DNA from 2 places in the Mechercharimyces mesophilus genome. Region 2 is predicted to be linked to the other one. Evidence: riboswitches for the same ligand, from Rfam matches in the RefSeq annotation. Region 2 holds a riboswitch; the other holds the start of a gene.
What was found. Region 2 has a riboswitch for cobalamin ahead of AC6RGY_RS15490 (DUF4430 domain-containing protein). Riboswitches for the same ligand answer to the same signal wherever they lie in the genome.

Region 1: it holds a riboswitch for cobalamin, as region 2 does, so the genes downstream of both, AC6RGY_RS10570 (ABC transporter substrate-binding protein) here and AC6RGY_RS15490 (DUF4430 domain-containing protein) in region 2, are expected to answer to the same signal.

The regions. Positions count from the first base shown of each region.
Region 1 covers NZ_JCBAPH010000003.1:148,878-160,965, forward strand. Annotated here, with positions in the region: gene hemY (protoporphyrinogen oxidase) at 1-1,288, shown strand, start outside; gene AC6RGY_RS10550 (DUF7948 domain-containing protein) at 1,370-3,451, opposite strand; gene AC6RGY_RS10555 (DUF2797 domain-containing protein) at 3,659-4,453, shown strand; gene AC6RGY_RS10560 (pentapeptide repeat-containing protein) at 4,460-5,065, shown strand; gene AC6RGY_RS10565 (alpha/beta hydrolase family protein) at 5,293-6,159, opposite strand; cobalamin riboswitch at 6,312-6,505, shown strand; gene AC6RGY_RS10570 (ABC transporter substrate-binding protein) at 6,774-7,733, shown strand; gene AC6RGY_RS10575 (FecCD family ABC transporter permease) at 7,702-8,781, shown strand; gene AC6RGY_RS10580 (heme ABC transporter ATP-binding protein) at 8,858-9,643, shown strand; gene AC6RGY_RS10585 (cob(I)yrinic acid a,c-diamide adenosyltransferase) at 9,874-10,431, shown strand; gene AC6RGY_RS10590 (arsenate reductase family protein) at 10,483-10,851, shown strand; gene AC6RGY_RS10595 (MerR family transcriptional regulator) at 10,967-12,043, opposite strand.
Region 2 covers NZ_JCBAPH010000007.1:108,372-120,459, reverse strand. Annotated here, with positions in the region: gene AC6RGY_RS15535 (SRPBCC family protein) at 1-105, shown strand, start outside; gene AC6RGY_RS15530 (glycosyltransferase family 2 protein) at 188-1,036, opposite strand; gene wecB (non-hydrolyzing UDP-N-acetylglucosamine 2-epimerase) at 1,387-2,556, shown strand; gene AC6RGY_RS15520 (HPr family phosphocarrier protein) at 2,739-3,122, shown strand; gene AC6RGY_RS15515 (alpha/beta hydrolase) at 3,403-4,359, shown strand; gene AC6RGY_RS15510 (cysteine desulfurase family protein) at 4,441-5,586, opposite strand; gene nadB (L-aspartate oxidase) at 6,084-7,610, shown strand; gene nadC (carboxylating nicotinate-nucleotide diphosphorylase) at 7,607-8,458, shown strand; gene nadA (quinolinate synthase NadA) at 8,458-9,564, shown strand; cobalamin riboswitch at 10,150-10,347, shown strand; gene AC6RGY_RS15490 (DUF4430 domain-containing protein) at 10,492-12,088, shown strand, end outside.

The sequences.
Region 1 (12,088 bases), on a different contig from region 2:
GGAGTATCACGAGGGCTTTGTGATTGAGCGCGGACCAGATTCTTTCTTGGAACGGAAGTCGGCAGCGGCAAAGCTTGTGTCTGAACTGGGTTTAGCAGATGAGTTGGTACGAAATGAAACAGGACAAGCGTATATCTTAAACCACAAGCGCCTTTTACCGATTCCTGAAGGGGCGGTTATGGGCATCCCTACTCGTTTGATGCCATTTGTTACGACAGGTTTAATTTCACCTATCGGAAAGCTTCGCGCAGCAGCGGATCTATTGCTACCACCGGCGACGGGAACGCACGATATCTCCGTAGGGGAATTTTTTAGAAGGCGTCTAGGGAACGATGTGGTTACCCAGGTGATTGAGCCATTGCTGTCGGGAATTTATGCGGGAGACATTAATCGCTTGAGCCTTGAGGCAACATTTCCTCAGTTTATCGATCTAGAAGAGCAATACCGTAGCCTGATTCTCGGTATGAAGAAGACACGTCCCGAAGCAGGGCAAGCAAAGAAAAAAGGGCAGTTTCTCACCTTGAAAAAGGGGCTTACCTCTTTGGTGACGGCATTGGAAGAGAAACTAGCATCTTCGTGTTCCATACGCACACAAACACAAGTGCGCCATGTGGTCAAAACAGCACAAGGGTATGAGCTTACCTTGCGTGATGGTGAGACATTAGCAGCCGATGCGGTGGTAATGGCGGTGCCTCATACTGTTACCCAACGTTTGTTGGGAGGAAGCCCGTATCTGGATCCACTGATGAACGATGTGAAGCCGACGACAGTAGCCACTGTCGCTTTAGGTTACCGCAAAGAAGATGCACCCTTACGCTGGGAAGGGACAGGCTTTGTTGTACCACGTACAGAAGAGACATCGATTACGGCATGTACGTGGACCCATAAGAAATGGCCACACACGTCCCCGGAAGATAAGGCCTTGTTACGCGCTTATGTGGGTCGTGCAGGTAGCGAAGCGATTGTGGATCGATCCGATGAAGAGATTGTGGCGGTCGTCAAGCGGGATCTACAGGAGATTTTAGGCATTGAGAAGGAGCCACTTTTCTCCGTTGTGACTCGTTGGCGCGATTCGATGCCTCAATATGAAGTGGGGCATGCGGCATGGTTAGAAACGATGCGTTCCCAACTAGCCGAACACTTCCCGCGGTTGGTTATCGCTGGAGCCGCATACGATGGCGTTGGTTTACCGGATTGCATTGAATCAGGAAGAAACGCAGCAGAGAATATATGGGACAACGTAACGGGTCGTCCTTCCCTCGAACAAGACCATCAGCTACTTGGATAGTAGCTGATGGTCTTTTCGCTTGTAAGAGAGCGTTATTCGAGATAAGAGTAGAGATGTTTACTAGAGGCTGATGGTCGAGCTTTAACCCGATGTTTCGCCACTCGATCCGCGTGGTCCACGTGCTCCTCTGGGTCCACGTGGACCTCTAGGTCCCGTTGGCCCGGTTGGCCCCGTTGGTCCAGGGATAGAGGAAGGAGACCCGATTTTTGTGACGAAAGCATCCTCTACGCCAGCGAAAGATGGTTGAAAAGCACTTGAGAGGACAGGGAAATTGGGAGATGCGGTGACGCCAGTAAGATAGGCACTGGCAGTGGTATCCGTCGCAGTGGCACTCGCACGATCAAACCCACTGCCCCCTAGGTAGGTAGAGTAAGAAATACGATTACTCTTGTTGGCCTGTAATTGGATTTGGGTAGCGAAAGCATCATTGCTACCTCCAGCAAAGAAGGACTGAACGGCATCGGTTGTAACAGGGAAGTTGGTGGAACTGGTTTCTCCTACGATCCACGGATTGTCATAGGGATCGACAGCGATACCAAATCCTTTTTCTGAACCTGTTCCGCCGAGAAAAGAAGAAAAAAGTAGCGACGAACCTGCACGATTGAAACGGGTAACGAAAGCATCCTGGCCTAAGCGTACGGTCTGAAAAGCACCCGAAGTTATTGGAAAGTTATCGGATTGTGTCTGTCCCGTTACATAAGCTTCTCCTCCGCGATTTAAACTGATGGCACAACCAGTATCATCCCCTGATCCGCCGAGGAAGGTAGAGAAAACCAAGGAAGAACCGTTGACATTAAACTGGGTGACGTAGGCGGATGTACTCCCGGGGGCAGCGGTTTGAAAAGCATTGGAGGTAGTAGGAAAGTCATTGGAACCGGTTAATCCTACTACAACTGCTTGTTGTGATTGATCGACGGCAATCCCAGTTCCCGCATCAAAGTTGCTTCCGCCTAGATAACTAGAATAAATGAGAGTGGAGCCGGAGCGATCCAGCTTGCTAATAAAAGAGGTCTGTAAAGCAGCGTTGTTGCGGGTCTGAAAGGCCCCGCTAGTCGTAGGGAAGTCGCCTGACTGTGTAATCCCAGTTATATAGACATTTTGATCTCCATCTAGCGCGATTCCGTTAGCGGCCTGATTTTCACTCCCTCCTAATAAGGTGGAGAAGATGAGGCTGGAGCCTGTTGGGGACAATTTAGTCACATACACACTTTCGATCCCTCTGAAAATCGTTTGCAAAGCATTCGAGGTGACAGGGAAGTTAGTAGAAGTCGTCTCTCCCGTGACATAGGCATGCCCGGTAGGATCTACTTTAATACCAATTCCGCGTTCGCCTTCGCTGCCGGATAGCAAGGTGGAGTAGAGTAGGGAAGTTCCGGAAGCGTTAAATTTGGAAACAAAGGTAGACTCAAAACCTTGTTGGATGGTTTGAAATGCTCCTGTTGTGAGGGGAAAATTAGCGGAGGCTGTTGTTCCCGAGACGAATGCTTGTTTATCTGCATTGATCGCGATACTGAGTCCACAATCGGTAGCAGACCCTCCTAAGTAAGTGGAATATAACAGGATGATTGGATCGATGATGAGGGGAAGGGTGGGATCATATTCTCCTTTTAGTTGGAACCCAAAAGTGGATGAATCATAGAGGGTGAAAGGAGTACTCACTTCTTGTTTTCCATGAGGAGTAAGTTGGTAGCTCATCGGGTGTGCTTGTTTCACGATCCCGTGAGAGGTGTGAAAGATCAGTTCGCCGTCTTCGTTAATACGAACGTCATCGGCCCCGTCTACTTTCATACGGATAGCGTCTAAGCTGGCGTGAGGCGAGAGAATAAGATCATACTTGAGGTCGTCATTCTTTTCGTAGAAGAGCAGATCAATTCCTGACCAAACATTTATATAGTATAGCTCGTGAAAAGAGGCTTTGCTTTCAATATCAAGATTTTCACTCATTGAATAGGGTTTTCGTGTCAACAAATGTGGAAGGTTATCCGTGGGCTTTTGGTCGAAAAAAAAGTGAAGGAGCGCATGATTGTCGATGGCCAAACTCCAATGTTCTTGTGCAAAACAATAGATAAATCCGTTTCCGACCATGTGGTACTGATTGATCTCTTCTTCTACTTTGCAGAAACCGGAAAGCCGTGTTGCAGGACGTAGGAAGGGATGAAGCATAGGGCATCCTCCTTTGCAAAATACAATCTTTTCAGTCTATTCAGCAAAAAAGCGTTCGGTTCATGGTAAAAAGATGCTAGTTGGCACTAGTGGAATGGATCGTTAACATAGGAAACCGAGGGTTTCGTTCTTAGATACAATTGACAAGCTTTGCTCCTCCCTCCTCCTGCTTGCCCATGTTACAATACGAGAGGAGGAGGGATTGGGATGGAATGGACAGGCATGCTTCGTGCATTAGCGCATGAACCGACCGAACCGGTTACCTACTATGCTTCTGTAGGTGATGAGCAGGTTCGTTTAAATAAATGGATAGGAAATCGTATGGCTATTCACTTTTCAGGTGAGATCAACTGTATCGAATGTGGGCGTAAGATCAAAAAGACATATAATAGTGGCTATTGCTATCCATGCTTTCGTGATCTAGCGAAGAATGATCTTTGTATGGTGAAACCCCATCTCTGTCATTATCATGAAGGGACATGCCGTGACGATGCCTTTGGCGAGCATCATTGTATGCAGCCACATTATGTTTATCTGGCGCTTTCCAGTGAAGTGAAAGTAGGCATCACACGAAAAGGGAATGGCTTTCGGCGTTGGGTGGATCAAGGGGCGGTACGTGCACTTCCCATCGCAGAAGTTCCCACCCGCAAGTTAGCAGGAGAGTTGGAGGTTCATCTCACACAATATCTGAATGATAAAACCAATTGGCGTAAGATGCTAAAAAATGAAATTGCAGAGAAGGATCTGCTAGATGTTTACCAAGAGATTGTGGGAAAAATCCCGGAAACATTTACGGAATTCTTGTTAGAACCTGAGGAAGTATATGAATTTCACTACCCTCAATTGGAAGCTCCTGAAAAAATCAAATCACTTAATTTGGATAAGACTCCTACGATTGAAGGGACATTATTGGGGATTAAGGGGCAATATTTGATTTTGGATTCGGGGGTGGTTAATATTCGCAAATTCTCTGGGTATATGGTGACACTTGCTGGGGAGTGAAACTGATTGAAAAACTGGGAAGCAAGAGAAGTAGAAGGTCTAGAGGTAGATGGAGAGGATTGGATTGGAGCGAACTTACGTGACTGCCGCTTCATTGCTTGCTCTTTTCAAGGAGCGCGACTAGATGAATGGATAACGACCGCCTGCCAATTTATCAATTGCGATTTTCGAGGGGCTTATCTTAATGCTTCCTGTCATCGACGATCCAGCTTTACCAACTGTGAATTTGAAAATGCGAACCTTTTTTGTGCGGAACTGCTGGAATGTAAGCTCGTTGGTTCTAACCTAACGGGTGCCAATCTGGCAGGGCTGAAAGTAGAGGAGGGTGATTGGTCCTTTACTTCTCTACGTCATGCCGATCTGGGCAAGCAATCGCTACAAAAGGTTCGGTTAGTAGAAGCCGATCTTTATGAAGCGAACTTGGAGAAAGCGGATCTTCGAGGAGCGGATTTGACCCGTGCCCAGTTGAATAAAGTGAATATGAGAGAAGCCGACTTGCGAGGTGCGGTTGTGACGGGAGTCGATTTTACCCAGTTGGATATTCGGGGAGTGAAGATGGAGTTTGCAGAAGCTGTTGCTTTTGCTCGTTCGTATGGTGCTAAGATTGAATAGAGCGAACAAACGATAAAGAAATATTTGGAGATATAATTTTTTATAATCTGATGAAACGAAAGAAATGGAGTCGTCGTTGATAGTATTGAAAGGCTGATTGCACAAATGGTCTTTCAATACCTTTTGGATAACCAAGGATTGCCCTGATTATCCCCCTTTGTTTGAACAAAAGTCTTACCCCCTGAGTGAAAACCGGCGGCACGGAAAACCGCCGGTCTTTTTTTTGTTCACTTTTGTATTCCATTTGACGAAAGATGTTTGTTCATAAAAGAAGTGGTGGTTTCGATGGCTTGCTCAAGCAACGAGGTTGGTTCTTGAAAGGGATGAGAACAACCAAAAACATGATTGGCTCCATCAATTAGAGAGAGTTGGGCATGAGGGACGGCTTGCTGCAGGTTGATTGCGGTCGTTGCAGGGACAGAAAGATCTTCTTTTCCATGCACGATGAGCAAGGGCCGCTTATAATGGGTGAGTCGCTTCATGAGATGAAAAGAGTCTTTATTCTCTTCTAGATCTTGCAGAACTTCTTGACTGATTGGCATCTGTTGCTTGGTGCGGCTGTTATAGATGGACCCTTCTCCTTTACGCAGAATCTCTTCTTTTAACTGAGGAGAGAACAAATCTAGCTTGTTAATGCCATTCCAAGTTGCCACAGCACGGATAGGGGTATGGTCGAGCGCGTATAGAAGGGCATTGCCTCCGCCACGACTATGTCCGACTAATCCAATTTGGTCACTATCCATGTGATCGGATAAGGGGAGAGTTTGTGTACGAATGGCGTGAAGAAGCACATCTAAATCCTCTTGTTCGCGTGAGTAGGTATTGTGAGCGAATTTCTCCAATTCGGTAAAATGAAGAAAGTCCTCGCCTACTCCATTCATGGAAAAATTAAAGGTGACGACGGCAAAACCTGCTTCAGAAAAACGGTTGGCTGCATGAGGGAAGAATCCCCAATCTTTAAAACCTTTAAAGCCATGTAAGATCAATAATGTTGGGGCAGGACGCTTGGAAGCGGGGAGAAAGACATCACCGCGGATGATGCGCTTTTCTTTACCCACTGGAAGCGAAAAAGGTGTTGGCATGAATGGTGGCACAAGTTGTGCCTCCCTCCTTTCAATAGATCAACTTTCACCTCCTACTATCACGCGGGAGAGGTGTGAATGTCAAGCTTCTTTTCTTTATTGACACCTCCTAGGGGAGAAGTATAATGGAAGTGATAGGTAGCCATTTATAAGGTACCTAAAAAATTATCTGGTGGGGAACAGGTCTTTCGCGACTAGCGAAAGTGAAGAGGGAAGGCCGGTGGAAATCCGGCGCGGACCCGCCACTGTGAATGGGGAGCAAATCCGAAGGACTGACCACTGTCCTCCAAGAGGATGGGAAGGGACGGAGGCGCGATGAACCATGAGCCAGGAGACCTGCCTGTTCTCGCAAATGTTACTCTCCTTCGCGGTAAAGGAGGAACGCTAGGAACCCACAAATAATAGAAAATACTGACTGGTTTTATGAGGATTGGACAGTCTATGGTTAGACTGAGACTGAATCCTTGTGGTGGTTAACGTCAAGATTTGATGTGTAAAGGTTAACCAGCTAACCAGATCACTTCGACTTTATTGTGCGGCCCTCCCGTAAGCGAACCCTCCTTGTACCAGTAGGTACAAGGTTTTTTATCGGCTGGAAGGAGAACAATATGGGAGGAGAAAAGAAGATGAAGAATCGTTGGTGGAAGTTTCAATCGCTATTACTCGCTTTGGTGATGATATTTAGTGCCGCGGGCTGTGCCGCTGAACCCGAAGCAGAGAAACCAGAAAAAGAAAAGAGTCAGGTAGAAGAGAAGGCGGATGCAGTTACATATCCTGTAACGATCACAGGAGATGATGGAGAAGAAGTAACGATTGAAGAGGAGCCGAAGCGGATTATCTCCTTGATTCCGAGTGCGACGGAAATCGCTTTCTCCCTTGATGTGGGAGATCGTATCGTGGGTGTTACCTCGAACGATGATTACCCTGCTGAAGTGAGCGAGATTGAAAAAATAGGAGATATGGAGATCAATGCGGAGAAGGTGGTTTCACTCGAGCCGGACTTAGTATTGGCAGCCAATTTGAATGGGGAAGCGATTCAAAAACTGCGTGGATTGGATCTGACTGTACTGGTTGTTGAAGGACAAAACTTAGAAGGTGTCTATCAGTCAATTGAAAAAGTAGGAGAAGCGACCAATCAAGTGGAAGAAGCCCAGCAGGTGATCGATGGAATGAAAGCCGATGTGGAAGGGGTGAAAGAAGCTGTAGGGGATATCCCAAAGGATGAGCGGCTTCGCACCTGGTATGAAGTTTCATCGGATCTTTATACAACGGGTAATGGTACTTTTATGAATGAGCTGATCACACTGGCTGGAGGCATCAATGTGGCAGCAGAAGAGGAAGGCTGGGTGCAAGTATCGGAAGAAAAGGTAGTAGAATGGAATCCTGATGTGATTCTGTTCACCCATGGAGAGGATGCACAAGCCACTTTGAGTCAAATTTCTGACCGTGGGGGTTGGAGCGAGATTACCGCGGTAAAAGAAGAACGTATGGTTCAACTGGATGGCAACTTAGTCAGTCGCCAGGGTCCACGTATTACGAAAGGACTGTTGGAGGTTGCGAAAGCGCTTTACCCAGAAAAATTCTAAGGAAGTGAACAAGCAAAGAAAGTGGATCGGGAAGACACAGCTTTTCGTCTGGCTGATACTTCTTAGCGCTGGACTCTTATTAACCATTGGGGGTTCAATTTCTCTTGGGAGCGCTAATATTTCAATGGTAGACAGTTGGCGGACGATCGTGGGGAAAATCCCTTTCCTTTCGCTTCCAGCAAGTGATCCGACTACAGAAGCGATCATATGGCAAATTCGTTTACCACGCGTTTTGCTTGCTGGGCTTGTGGGTGCAGCCTTAGCTGGTAGTGGGGTGATCTTTCAAGGTGTCTTGCGCAATCCACTGGCAGATCCTTATATCTTAGGTGTATCATCTGGAGCTGCAGTGGGCGCGGCCATCGCCATTTTGACAGGTTGGGGAGGCATTCTGCTTGGGATATGGAATGTCCCCCTCTTTTCTTTTTTATTTGCCATGATGGCGCTCATCTTGGTATTACGACTGGCACAAGTAAAAAGTGGCATGCGCACCTCGACTCTCATTTTGGCTGGGGTGGTCATTCAGGCATTCTTCGGCTCCTTATTAACCTTTATCCTCTCACAATCGGCTGAACGGATGATGGAAATTCAATTTTGGCTGATGGGGAGCCTCGCTTTACGGGAATGGAGTCACGCGTTCGTTATTCTACCTTTCATCGTATTTGGGTTAGGGATTGCTTGGTTATTTAGTCGCGAGTTGGATTTGTTTGCTCTGGGAGAGCGCTCTGCTTATCATTTGGGAGTATCCGTGCAGAAAATTCGACTCCTCCTCTTAATCTTAGCTTCTATGGCAACTGGCGTCGCCGTTGCTGTATCCGGCACCATAGGGTTTGTAGGATTGGTGATTCCGCACATGACGCGGATGATTGTGGGCTCCAATCACCGTCTGCTGTTGCCCATTTCTGTGCTCGGGGGGGCGATCTTTCTCATATGGACGGACACATTGGCTCGATTGTTGCTGGAGCCACGCGAGCTTCCGATTGGTGTGATCACCGCCTTTATCGGTGCCCCTTTTTTTGCCTGGTTGCTAAGACGGCATAATCAAGGGTGAAAGAGGCAAGAACCCTCATATTCTATAAAGAGTAGGGTTTCTAAAATGTTTTATCGAAAGAATGGTGGGACAGGTTATGTTGGAGGCAGTGGACATTCACAAGAAAATTCATGAGAAGCCGATCTTACACGGAGTGGACCTGTCAGTGACACGCGGGGAGATGGTTGGTCTCATCGGTCCCAATGGTAGTGGAAAGACGACACTGTTGCGCATTTTAGCGGGAGAAGAGCGAGCGAGTGCGGGAGAAGTTTCTCTGATGGAGAAACCGATCGAGAAATGGTCACAGCGAGAACGTGCACAGCTGATGGCGGTTTTACCGCAGGAAGGTTTACCGAGTGTCCCTTATACCGTTGAAGAAGTGGTGACGATGGGACGCTACCCGTATCAGAGTCGCTTTGCACCACCGACTAAGGAAGACCGGTACCATGTACAGCAAGCGATGAAAGTATTGGAGATTGGACCGCTTCACCGACGTACGATCGATGAACTGAGCGGAGGAGAACGGCAACGGGTTGCTATTGCGAAAGCGATGGCACAGGAGCCTGAATTGCTTTTACTCGATGAGCCCACCACCTATTTGGATATTGGTCACCAAGTGGCAGTCATGGAACATATCCTGCGTTGGCGTCAGCAAGATCAATTAGCGGTGATCGCTGTCTTTCATGACCTTAATCTGGCCGCCCAACATTGCGATCGACTTGTTCTCATTAAAGAGGGCATCGTGGTAGGGACGGGATCGGCAGAGGAAGTGCTCATGCCTGAACTTTTAGCCGATGTATACGGTGTAAAACCACTGATCGTCTCCCATCCGCAGGATCATGTGCCACAGCTATTTCTTCCCGCGACGCGGGGGAGTGTATAGGGATAGTTCGTGCTAAAGGAAATGGGTGTGCTATTTTTAAGGAAACCGGTTGATGACTGGGTGATAAATGCTTCCTTATCGTAAGGGTGGACAAAGGCTTTCTCATACATGCTTAGAGTAAGATAGGAACGACGGATAACGAAGAGTGAGTGGGGTTAGCCACATGGATAGGTGATAGAGAGGCTTCTTTTCCACTTGCCGCAAGATCAACTTCTGAGGGGGATGAATGGATGCGGATCTATACACGTACCGGAGACGAAGGGAAAACGAGTGTCGTTGGTGGGCGCGTGCAGAAGGATGATATTCGTGTAGAAGCATATGGAACCGTGGATGAAGCCAATGCCTTCATTGGTGACGCAGTTGCTCTGATGGACAAACAGCGTTATGCGGATATGATTCGGGATTTGACGGTCATTCAGCATGAACTGTTTGATTGTGGAGGAGATCTTGCTCAAGCAGGAAGAAAGCGCGACTATCGAGTGAAGGCGGAAATGGTCAAGCGATTGGAAGAGTGGATTGATCGCTATGATCAGGAGACAGAGGAGATCCAGCGCTTTATCTTGCCAGGGGGTTGCCCTATCTCTGCGCGCCTGCATGTCGTGCGTGTGGTAGCACGTCGTGCAGAACGGCAGGTGGTGACGCTGAGTCGTGAAGAGGAGACCAATGAGGAAGTGCGTCGTTATCTGAATCGCTTATCTGATTTTTTCTTCACGGTAGCACGCGTAGCCAATAAGCGAGAAGGTCACCCTGACGTGGAGTATGAGCGAGGCAGTGATGTGTTTCGTTAATGGAGACGTACGGGTATACTAGGATTGGACAGTGGATAGGAGGGCGAGATCATGAAAACGATTGAAATGTACGAATACCCACCTTGTGGGACATGCCGCAAAGCGAAAAAATACTTAACGGAGCAAGGAATCAACTTTGAGGATCATCATATTGTGGAAAATCCTCCTTCCCGAGATCAGTTAGCGCAAATAGTGGAGAAAAGTGGACTTTCACTGAAAAAATTTTTTAACACCAGCGGCAAGAAATATCGGGAATTAGGTCTGAAGGATAAGTTGAAAGAGATGAGCGAAGAAGAACAATTGGATCTGCTTGCTTCGGATGGAATGCTCATCAAGCGTCCGATTGTGACAGATGGAGAGAAAGTGACCGTCGGGTTTAAGGAAGAAACATTTGAGCAAGTGTGGGTAGCAGAAAGTTAAGAGGAAGAATCTCTCATTATAAAGATAGAATAGTATAGAGATAAAAGAGAAGGAGGCGAGGGAGAATCCCTGGTCTTCTTCTCTTTTATCACCGTTACTGGCGGGAGGTGTAGACTCATTTTTTTGCATAAACCACATGTAAATAATCTAACAGTTGTTCAGACTCTACCTCATAGTTGTGCGATACGAGCCATTTCTCTAATAGGGAGCGGTCCGCATAATATTCATCTTCAATCTCTGCGACCCAATGCTCCTTCCCCTCTTCTTTTAAGGAGGTAAGATAGTTTTTGCGATGATCATGATCCCGAAACATGAGATCGGCAATGCAAATGCGTCCCCCAGGTTGTAACACACGGTCCATTTCGGCTAGAGCTAATCCCTTTTGCTCTTCAGTTAGATGGTGCAGAGCGTAGCTCGTTACGATGAAATGAAAACGCTGATCGAGGTAGGGAATAGCGAGGAAATTGCCCAATTTGGTTTCCATGGAAGGCCATTTTTCACGACAGATTTGGAGCATTTCCTGTGACTGATCCACTCCATTTAGAGAAATCCCTTGTTGTAGAAAGCGACCAGAAAGATTTCCGGTGCCCACTCCAATCTCTAGTCCCTCTTCTCCTGGTTGGGGGTGAATCCGTTGTACGACATGTTCAAGAACTTCTTCATAGCGTGCATGAATCGGATAAGCTTCTTTTTCTATTTCAGATTGGCGAAAATCAGCAGAAACAATATGATCGTATCGAGCAGCTAACTGATCGAAATTCCAACGGTCGATCCATGACTCCCGTTCGGTACGAGCAAGCCGTGTTGCTTGACTAAGTTGATGCAAGTCTTCTAACGATAATTGCTCTTGTTGGTGCAGTGTTTCAACCATCCGATCAATCGTATCAATCTGCTCTTTTAATTGAACAAAGGTATCAAAGAGAGCTGCCCGTTGGACTTCCAAATAATATTGAACCTCTGTCTTCCCCTGTTCTTTCTGTCCGATTGAGTTCAAGATGGGGCGAATTTGCTTAATCGATAGGCCAATCTCTCGTAAGGAGGAAATCGTCTGTAGGCGCCAGGCATCTTCTTGGGTAAAGAGGCGGTATTGGTTCTGCTCATCTTTTTCCGGTGAGATTAACCCAACTTCTTCATAGTAGCGAATGGCTCGTGTGGATAATTGTAAACGAGTGGCAAGCTCATGAATCAGCATTTTTTTCAAGGAGAGCATCCTTTCGTGATGAAGTTACCTCTATTG
Region 2 (12,088 bases):
ATGTACGGTTTTATCGAAGCGCGTGCGATCAGTCTGAAACAGATAGCGGAGGCAGGAAGCGAGAAGCTTATTCAATCGGCTGATGAAGAGGGAATAGATACCTAGACTTCATGTACTTCTCTCTTTTTATGCTTCCTACATGCTATTTTTGCTTTTTGTTAGTAGTCTTTTGCAGATGGCTGTCTATTTAGGAATCGCTCGAATCCTTTCCAGCAGCTTTGATGGCTGCTTGATACCGTTCTTTATACCGTTTTAATCCCGGCAACTCAGAGGAACGATAAATGTGATAAGCGGGATAGTGGGTGTCCACGTAGAGGGTGAAACCGAGAGAGGCTGCTCGCACGCAGAAGTGTCGGTCCTCCCCGCGTACGGAGATGTTGTAGATCTCACGAAAGCGACAGCCAGCTTCCATGGCGGCGCGACTAATGAGTGTGCAGGCTCCAAGCCCACCAACCTCATAGACGCCTGGTTGCTTCAGCTTTTGATAGAACTGGAGCATCAGGTGCTCTTCCTGTGCGGGAGTGAGTTTCAGTTCGCGACTTAAGTTGTGTTGGGTGTAAAAGTCTCGTAACCATACTTGGGGCATCTCGATATGCTGAGGCTGCCAGCGTGTCCAGAAGATATTAGCGATAATATCTTTGTCAGCTTGTAAGAGCTGTTCCAGGGTATAGGGATGAAGAACGACGTCTGAATCAACGAGGAAAAGGTAGTCGTACCCTTCTTTTGCCGCGTAATCAATAACCCCATCTTTCATTGCGGCTACTTTCCATATAATCTTCTCGCTCCATCCAACATAATGACCCTGTTCATCGGTATTGTATTCGTGGTCATGTCCGGATGGTTGGATAATGGTGTTCGGGTGTTTTTCTTGGAAGCTACTAAGAAGTTGTTTGGAGGCAGGATCACGGTTATCATCTACAAAATAATAGTCAGCTGCATAGCGAGTTGCATCCAATTCTTCTAGTGAAAGGAGACATTCCTTTAATATTTCCGGTTTCTGATGGACGGGGCTTCCGATGAGAATTTTTTTCTTCATACGCCGTTGAGCTCCCCTCTTCTATCATCGTTCTTCTTCTTTAGATAAGCGAATAACATACTACATTACATTCATGATGAGCAGGGTTTATGACATAAAGCAGGTGAGGGAAGCCATTATTCTGAATGGATGGAGAATCCCCTGCTATAAAGGCTTTTCTGCTTAGGTGTTCGCTATTCTCCATCTGATCCCTCCGTGTTTCGAACTATACTAAAGCGCGTTTAACCTTGTAATAGAGAACCTTTTTACTTACTCAGAATATGAGTCAGTCATATCTGCATACGCATAGTGAAAAGGAAGAAAGAAGGGGAGCGTCCATCTTTCACTTAGAAATGGATGGAGAGATGCAAATGGAACCGCTGCGAATTCTCGCTGTGTTTGGGACTCGTCCGGAAGCGATTAAGATGGCTCCTTTGGTAACGGCGCTACAGAATAGTGAAATCTGCAAGTGCTATGTCTGTGTTACCTCGCAGCATCAAGGATTACTGAAGCAGGTTATGGACGCTTTTTCATTAAAAGAAGATTTTGATCTTACGGTGATGCGCACACGTCAAACACTTACCGATGTGACTGTACGCATACTAGAAGGAATGAAAGAAGTTTTTCAAGCAGTAAACCCACAGTTGGTATTGGTGCATGGGGATACAACCACTACCTTTGCTACTAGTTTGGCGGCTGCCTATCACAAGATTCCAGTGGGGCATGTGGAGGCGGGGTTACGCACCTTAGACCCGTGGGAGCCTTATCCTGAGGAATTAAATCGGCGGCTAGCTGGGGTGATAGCGGAAATTCACTTTGCCCCTACAAAAGGAGCAGTAGAAAATCTTCTACGTGAAGGAAAGTCAAAAGAATGTATTTTTAAGACAGGTAATACGGTGATTGATGCTTTTCAGACGACGGTGCGTGAAGATTTTTCTCATCCTCTGTTAGAGCAGATCAAAGGAAAGAAGTTGATCCTCGTGACGGCGCACCGTCGAGAGAGTTGGGGAGAGCCGATGCGAGGAATGTTTCAAGCACTGAGGCGATTGGTGAATGATGTACCCGAAGCGGAATTGGTCTTTCCTGTCCATCCCAATCCAGCAGTGAAAGAGGTGGTAGAAGAACATTTACGTGATCATAGGCGAATTCATTTACTTTCGCCACTGGACCCGATTCAATTTCATAATTTTCTTTCTCGTTCCTATATCGTCTGTACAGATTCGGGAGGGATTCAAGAGGAAGCACCTTCGCTAAATGTACCGGTGCTGGTAATGAGAAATAGGACGGAAAGACCGGAAGTGGTTGGGATAGGGGCAGCCGCATTGGTAGGGAATGAGGAAGAGAAAATCTATGCTGCGGGTTTGGAGATCCTAACGGACAAACGTGTGCATCAACGGATGGTGGGCAAGAAGAATCCTTTTGGTGATGGTCATGCAGCAAAACGAATTCGACAAGCGATATTTTATCACTTTGGGTTGTCTGCTGATCCCCCGCAGGAGTTTTTGTATGATGGATACACTCATGAAAAAATGGAGAGTTAATATGTAAGGAAACATTACGTTAAATCGAGTAAATAGCAAGTATCAGTGCTCATGTCATTTATATGTCATTTTTTATAACAACATATTTGTTGATCAATTTTGATTTTATGCTATAATGGGAAATAAAGTGAAATTAATGCGAAGTGATGTAAGATTTTCTAACATTAAAAGGAGGAGAAGGTATGGAACGTAGTAAAAAGCTAATCTTGAAGGCTCCTTTAAAGGTGCCACAACTACTGAATCTTGCACGGACAGGTGTACAGTACCAATGTAATTATTATTTTCAACGGGATGAAATAACCTGTAACGGGAAGAGTGTGTTGGGTTTGATATCATTTTTTATCCCGCTGAAGAAGGGGGATGTGTTTTCACTACTTGTAAAGGGTGAGGATGCGGAAAAGTTTTGTTTGGAATTGGAGAGGTGGTTTGCGAGTGAAGAGGAAGCGGAACCGGACAATTGGGAACAAGAAGGATCCGATCAGGTGTTAAATGCCTGGCGGGCCGCTGATTCGCAGTGGACACCCGCAGTGCGTATGATCGCTAAATCTTACTTCCGATCCGGGTAGAGAAAATGACGGGAAAAGGCCTCCAGCGAGGCCTTTTTTAGTGGGCTAAAAATGTGATGGAGGGTAGGGGGAGGTTTCGTGATGAAGAGGCGGTGGAATTCCATCCATATTTGGCTATCATGAAGATGGGATGTTCAAGTGAGTGGGTTACTGATAAAATATGGATAAGTAACTCTCGTCACATGTAGAGAATAGGATCATGAGTAAGAGTCAAAAGTAATCGGTTGCTTCACTCTTTCGTGTAAGGGAATTCATCATCACCAGAAAGAAGGTTCGAGTAATGAAAGCAGATACATTTATGCTTCACTCAGCTGATGGCGAAAACATCTTTGTTCACAAATGGCTTCCAGAAGGAGAAGCGAAGGGAAGCGTGCAAATTGCCCACGGAATGGCAGAACACTCAGCACGCTACGAAGAATTTGCAGAAAAGTTGACAGAGGCGGGCTATCGTGTGTTTGCTAATGATCATCGAGGACATGGGCAAACGGCCGGTTCCCAAGAGCGATTGGGCCATTTTGCTGATGAAGATGGATGGCAGCGGACGGTGGAAGATATGCATCAGCTGACGATAGAGATGAAGCGTGCCTATCCGGAGGGGCCGTTTTTTCTGTTTGGTCATAGTATGGGTTCTTTTCTTTCTCGTCGTTATGTGCAATTGTATGGCGAAGAGATTCAAGGACTCATCTTATCTGGAACAGGAACAGATCAAGGGTTTCTAAGTTCTTTGGGACTTTCTTTAGCGAAGTTGCAAAGGTCTATTAAAGGAAGAAGAGCACGCAGTGAATTGCTGGATCGCTTATCTTTTGGGAAGTTTAATCAGTCTTTTCAACCGGTGCGTACCCCATTTGATTGGCTCTCGCGCGATCCTAAAGTAGTGGATAAATACCTGGAAGATCCCATGTGTGGTCAAATAGGGACCGCCCAGTTCTTTTGTGATCTCATTGCAGGTGTGAAACAGTTGGATCGACCGGAGCAGCTACGTAAAATTCCGAATGGACTACCGGTTTACCTATTCTCAGGAGAAAAAGATCCCGTAGGTGAGGAGAGTAAAGGGGTTGGGAAAGTGGCTAACCTACTTAGGAAAGCCGGATTACAAGATGTCAGCATGAAAATTTATGAAGAGGGTCGGCATGAGATGCTTAATGAACCGAATAAAAATGAAGTATATCAAGATGTGATAACCTGGTTGGATCAGCATCTGTCGCAAGACGCACAGGAATCATTGAAACAAGCATGAGGCAGATTCGTAGGTGATTGAAACGAAGAGCCCCCTCCACCTTTTTCGAGGTGGGAGGGGGCTCTTCGCTTTCGTGACGAATTACACCAACGATCGTAAGTAGGTAACCACTTCTTTTAAGCGATCGACCAACGTATGAATATCTTCTTCTTCTGTTTCTTTACCAAGCGTCATTCGCAGGCTCTGATGAGCATACTCTACTCCATGACCCATCGCGATTAACACATGAGAAGGAGCATGTTTGCCTGCGCTGCATGCGGACCCACTGGAGATGGAGATATTGTAGCGATTCAGTTCTAGCATAACCGCTTGTCCTTCTACACGATCAAAGCTAACATTTAAATTATTTGGGAGGCGTTCTTCTGAATGGCCGTTGAGGCGTACGTCGGTTATTTCCTCGGAAATACGTGCCCAGAGGAGGTTACGCAACCTGGTTAGCCGACTGGCTTCATTCTCCACTTCTGTCGCGATGAGTTCTGCTGCGATACCAAGTCCCATGATTGCGGCGACATTCTGGGTACTAGGTCGCAGGCCTCGCTCTTGCCCTCCGCCATACATAATGGGTTCTATGCGAACCCCCTTACGGAGGTAGAGTGCCCCTACTCCTTTGGGTCCATAGATCTTGTGGCCAGCAAGAGAGAGAAGATCAATATCTAAGGTGGATAAGTGAAGTGGCAACTTCCCGACCCACTGAATGGCGTCTACGTGAAAGAGGATTCCCCGTTCTTTAAGGAGCTTACCGATGACGGAAATCGGGTTGAGGGAACCTACTTCATTGTTGGCTGCCATCAAACTGACAAGAATCGTATCCGGTGTGATGGCTTGCCTTAGTGTATCGAGCTCTACTTGCCCATAGGGATTGACAGGTAAGTAGGTTACTTGAAATCCTTCTTTTTCTAACGCATGGCATGGCTCCAGTACCGCTGGATGCTCTGCTTGCGAAGTAATAATGTGGTTTCCTTTCGAACGGTGCTTCCGTGCGGCACCTAGCACAGCTAAGTTGTTGGCTTCGGTTCCACCACTGGTAAAGAGGATCTCGCGAGAAGTAGCACCAATAGCTGTGGCAACTTGTGAGCGAGCATATTCGAGCCGATCATATGCTTGCCTCCCTGGATCGTGTAGGCTACCCGCATTGGCAAACTCACGTTGCAGATAGTGGATAAGGGTGGACTTTACTTCTTCACGCATCGGCGAAGTGGCTCCATAATCAAAATATAAAGGTTTCATAAGTGGGGCCAGGTGAGACTCTTTTCCTGGCCTACATCCTCCTTTCACTTGGGGACGATTGATCGATTACTCTTGTGGCATAATCCTTGGGATATGCAGTGAGGATTGGACTGATGTATAAACAATATAACATAATGATTGATAAGAAGAAGGCTACGGTGTTTTCTTTCCTCGGTCAAAGGGTGGAGGGCTCCTCAAGGAGTCCTCTTCCTCATGCTCTAGGAAAAAAGAGGAGAGGAGCTGGCTTGTAAGAATGCTGTAAAAGGAGATGTAAATGATCATTTGTTCCAACTTATCCGGCGTGTCTGACAGCAATAAGTGAAGTTTTTCACATTCTTTTACCTCATGGTCCTTGCAATGGGGTGGTATAGAAGCACCAAGCGCGCGGGTTTTTACATGTTATGCCTTATAGAAGGCATTTTCCGGTTGACATTCTATGAATTCATGAGAAAATGTCTACAACGGATTGTGACTAATATGTGAAAGGAATCACAAACATGAAACAGGTCAAAACGGACTTCCTTGTCATCGGGAGTGGGATCGCGGGATTGGTTACAGCACTCTTACTGGCAGACAAAGGGAACGTAACAATCTTAACAAAAGAAAAAGAGGAAGCCAGCAATTCCTTTCGTGCACAAGGTGGTATCGCAGCGGCTGTTGGTGAAGGAGACTCTCCTGATCTGCACCGTAAGGATACCCTTCGTACTGGGGTAGACCTCTGCAATCCTGATTCGGTGGATGTGCTTGTACAAAACGGTCCTAAGACCATCGATCTCTTGACAAAGATGGGAGCCGCTTTTGATCGAAAGGGAAAAGATTGGGCACTAGGCCGTGAAGGAGCCCACAGTGTTGCTCGCATCTTGCATGCTGCTGGCGATGCAACCGGCCGAGCAATCTCGAGTGCTTTACTCATTAAAGCGGTGGAGCATCCTCACATTCAGCTTAATAGCCATACACTAGTGGCCGATCTTTTCATGGAGCAAGGTGAATGTGTTGGAGCACTGGCCTTTCAAACGGACCGCACGCCTGTCATTTATTCAGCTATGAAAGGTGTCGTCATGGCAGCGGGAGGTTGTGGTCAGCTTTTCAAATATACGACCAATGATCGAGTCGCAACGGGGGATGGTTTGGCTATGGCTCATCGAGCCGGTGCCATCCTTACCGATATGGAGTTTATGCAGTTTCATCCTACTGCCTTAGGGGTGAAACAAAACCCGATGTTTCTTGTTTCGGAAGCTGTGCGGGGTGAAGGTGCGGTACTAGTCAATGATCGTGGGGAGGCCTTCATGGGTCGCTACGATGAGTGGAAAGACTTAGCGCCACGTGACGTTGTCTCCCGTGCCATTTATGAAGAGATGCAGGCAGGGAGGCGCATCTACCTGGATGCACGTATGATCGGCAAACGATTTGCAGAGCGCTTTCCAACCATTTATCAGGAATGCCGCAAGGTTGGCTTGCATCCAGCCAAGGACTTACTTCCTGTGACACCGGCGGCTCATTTCATTATGGGAGGCATTCAGACGGACTCGTATGGGCGAACCAACATCCCGCGCTTGTATGCTTGTGGTGAAGTTGCTTGTACGGGTGTTCATGGTGCCAATCGCTTGGCGAGCAATTCCCTCTTAGAGGGGTCCGTATTCGCACAACGCGTCGCATCCTCGTTGGATCAACTGCCAGCATGGGAAGGAAGTATTGATTCTTCTGTTCTCGATCCCTCGCTACTTGCCATTACGCGAGATGATGCCATGAGGGAGCGAATTCAAGACGTCATGTGGCAACGCTGTGGAATTGTTCGCTGTGTGAAGGATTTACAGGAAGGGTTGTCTGAGCTCACTCATATAGAGGCAAAACTTTCGCCGTCTGATTGGGAAGCACGCAACCTGATTACAACGGGGAAGATGATGATGCAATCTGCTCTTTGGCGCGAAGAAAGCCGTGGGGGACACTATCGGCAAGACTTTCCTTCTGCGCTGGAAGAATGGACGAAAAAACATTACCTTGTCAAGATGGGAGAAGCCAAATGAATCGATTGCAGATGGAAGCCATCATTCGTACCGCATTAGAAGAAGATATCGGCGCAGGGGATGTGACAACAGATGCGCTGACGACGGAAGAAGATCAGAGTCACGTAACCCTGTTAGTGAAACAAACTGGCGTACTTGCTGGACTACCTGTAGCAGAAGAGACGTTTCGCCTTTTAGATAAGCAACTTCAATTTAAGCCTCTCAAAGAAGAAGGGGAAAAGGTGGCAGCCGGAACAGCGGTAGCGCATATTTCAGGCAATACCCGCGCCTTATTAAGCGGAGAGCGCGTCGCCCTCAATTTTATGCAACGGATGAGTGGAATCGCCACTGAAACACGTCGCATCGTGGATCAATTGGAAGGGCTCGAATGCGCGGTGTTAGATACACGAAAAACCACTCCTGGATTACGCTTATTTGAAAAGTATGCGGTCCGGATGGGTGGTGGCACCAATCATCGCTATGGATTAAGTCATGGTGCGATGCTTAAAGATAACCATATTGCGATGGCAGGCAGTATCGCAAAAGCAGTGCATCAGGTACGTCGGTATAATGGTCATATGGTGAATATTGAAGTGGAAGCCGACACCTTGGAACAGGTGAAAGAAATTCTCTCTCTTGATGTAGATGCGATCCTATTAGATAACATGGACAACGCAACATTAAAAGAAGCAGTAAATATGATTGCCGGCAGAGTATGGACGGAAGCTTCCGGTGGATTAACACCAGAGACAGTGCGTGGCGTTGCAGAAACGGGTGTCAATGCGATTTCTCTAGGTTGGCTGACGCATTCGGCACCTGCATTAGATATTAGCTTGGATTGGGGTACAACTGGGGAGGAGGAAGTATAATGCAAACGAGTATATTAAATCCGGTTAACCCGGAATTGCCAGAAGCTTTGCGTTCGCTTTCCGCTAAAGAGTATGATGAACGGATTCGAAAAGCGATCCAACAATTAGGAGACGACTTGGTGATCCTGGGCCACCACTATCAACGTGATGATGTGATTCAGTATGCTGACTACCGTGGAGACTCACTGCAACTAGCTAAGGTAGCGGAGAAGTTGGGCGATAAGAAGTATATCGTTTTTTGTGGCGTTCACTTTATGGCAGAAACAACAGATACGCTAACTTCTGATGAACAAGTGGTTATTCTGCCGGATATGCGAGCCGGTTGTTCGATGGCAGATATGGCAGACATTGATGAAGTAGAAGAGGCATGGGAAGCGATTCAGGCGGAACTGGGAGATACCGTGATCCCCGTTACCTATGTAAATTCGACCGCAGCCATTAAATCGTTTGTGGGTCGCCACGGAGGGACGACCTGTACCTCCTCTAATGCGCATCAAGTGATGAAGTGGGCATTCGAGCAGAAGAAACGAATTTTGTTCTTACCGGATCAACACCTCGGTAGAAATACGGCCTTTGATATGGGAATTCCTTTGGAGCAGATGGTGATATGGGACCCGAAAGCAGGTGACTTTGAAAACCTACAGTGTGAGCCTGACGAGACCCGCATGATTTTATGGAAAGGTCACTGCTCGGTTCACGAGAAGTTTACCGTCGATCAAATCAAAGGACATCGTGAACGCGATCCCGAGATGAAAATCATTGTCCATCCGGAATGCTCGCACGAAGTGGTGCAAGCGGCCGATGATGATGGTTCCACCAGCTACATTATCAAGCAGATTGAAGCTGCACCAGCTGGTAGCAAGTGGGCAATCGGAACGGAAGTGAACCTGGTTCAACGCCTAGCCAATGAACATCCGGAACAAGAGATTCGCCTCCTGAGTAATACCATTTGTCCGTGTCTCACGATGAACCGCATTGACCAACCTCACTTACTATGGGTACTGGAAGGGTTGGTAGAAGGAAATGTGGTAAACCACATCAAGGTTGACCCAGAAACAACCAAGTGGTCACAAATCGCACTCGATCGGATGTTGACCATTAATTAATCACGTAGTGATAATAATTACGAAGAAGATCGCTTTATCGTCAGATGACGGTAAAGCGATTTTTTTATAGATCTCAACTGCGTGAAACTCGATTTCACTAAATGAAAAATAACTGATGAAGGTAAGGGTGAAAGCACTCCCTAAAGATGATTGGAAGATGGGCGAGCGATTTCTCCTAGAGAGACTCTGATCCGTGGATCAGGCAGGAGATACCGCCACCCATCCACCAGGCTGTGAGAGAACTTGGCTCTCACATGCGGGATGCTTTCATTCCAAGGTGTGTGGTACTAACCATGACGGTTTACTATGCTTCTAGACGAATAATGTAGCCGATAATAAAATCGAAAAATTCTCTCTTGAAGATAGTATATCAGGCAACCATCTCACTTTTGTTAGGTGGAAGATAAGAGTTTGTGAAATACCATTTAGAGGGACTAATCGAAAAATGAAGAGGGGAAGAGCGTTTTTTAAAGTGGTTCTCTTGGGAGGGAATTGAGACTAAAAATATGTTGACTTACGTTCATCCTTTTATGCTATGATGATTATTGAATCACCCTTTCGAATTTGATGAAAATTCGACAAAAAAGAATAATCAACGTTTAAGGTGCAGATCATTTGTGTTGTCGCATTGATTTGCTTAAAAGGGAAGACCGGTGAAAATCCGGCGCGGTCCCGCCACTGTATATGGGAGTCTCCTACTAAATATCCACTGTCCAAACGGATGGGAAGGAGTAGGAGGTGATGAACATAAGCCAGGAGACCTGCCTTAAACATGAACACAAAAGTTCCTACGTGGATAGGAGGTGTTGCTGGATAAGCATACAGGCCAGTTGATGGTGTGTGTTCGTTTACTTGTCCAAAGACAACCGATACCCGTAGAGCGGGTATTTTTTATTTTGTATGAAACCAAAAGGGGGAGATCAGCTTATGAAAATGAACAGAAGCAGATGGGTACTCATCTTTGTGGCGCTCCTATTGTTGGTTCCATTTCAGGGGACTGCATTAGGAGAAGCATCTGATATACAAGTTCAGGAGACCGATGCCATTACCCTATCGGTAGTAGGCGATGAACAAAAAGGGACCATTTTACAGGATACTGCCGTCCAAATTGAGGATGGCGATACTGCTTTTGATGTCCTTTATCAAGAGCTTGGAAATCAAGTGGGATACAGTGGCACGGGCTCTAGTCTATATGTTTATGAAATTGATGGATTAGCCGAGTTTGATCGGGGTCCCTTAAGTGGTTGGATGTATCGGGTTAATGGCCAGTTTCCTCTGTATAGCGCCGGTGTGTATGAGCTAGACGATGATGATGTAGTGGAGTGGGTGTATACGGCCAATGGCGGTGGCGATGTGGGTTTTCCACTCAGCTTGAACCAAGAGAGAGTGGGAAACAACAAGACACGTGAACCAGTCTCCTCCGATGCTTCTGGTAATGAGAATGAAGAGAAGTTGGTTAGTGAAAAAGAAGGAGAGACGATCCAAGAAAAAGAGACCGAACCGGAGGCAATAAAGGGCGAACAAACGGATGAAGGAGAAAAACAGGAAACAACAGGTGAAAGAAATGAGTTAGATTCTTCAGGGAATGCACGGATTGAAAAGGCGAAAAACTTATCAAAAGAAGTCTCTATGAAACGGCAATCAGCCTCTTCTGATACAGCGAAAAAGAGTTCACAAGGGGAAGAAAAAAATAAGGACAGTAACATGGAGGAACCAGAAGATAGTCCGGAATTATCCTCCTTGATCCAATGGGTGAAGTCCAATTTTGCTTCATCTGAATGGCAAGTGATTGGATTGTCTCAAGCTGAGGGTTGGATTCCTGAAGGTTATCTTTCACAGGTAGAGGGGCAAGTCAAGGCAAATAACGGAGAATTTCGTAAAGTGACAGACTATGAACGATTGATTATGGGCATAGGAGCAGCCGGAGGTAATGCGCAAAATGTGGCTGGCTATAACTTGGTAGAAAAGTTGTACAACAGTGAGCGGATGACCTACCAAGGAAGCAATGGGGTCATTTTTGCTCTGATAGCACTTGATTCTTATGGATACACAGTTCCAGATGATGCGTTATGGAATCGCGATCAACTTGTGCAGTGGCTTCTCGATCATCAGAACAATGATGGAAGCTGGTCCCTTGTTCAAGGGACCGGCGATGTGGATATTACTGCGATGACATTAACCTCTTTGGCTCCTTATGAAGGGAAGGAAGTGGAAGAGGCAAAACAAAAAGGGTTTGTCTGGCTTTCGTCTCAGCAGAAGGAGAGCGGAGGTTTTTATTCGTGGGGATCGGAGACAAGTGAAAGCGCTTCACAAGTGGTGATTGCTCTTTGTTCGAACGGGATAGCACCCACGTCACTTGCTTTCACCAAACCAGGTGGGAGTGTCATCGATAATTTGCTTACCTATCAACAAGTGGACGGTGGCTTTGCCCATGTGGAGGATGGGGGGAGCAATCTTATGGCTAGTGAACAAGCATTAATTGCGCTCACCGCTTATCGAAACCTATTAACGGGAAAACCACGTA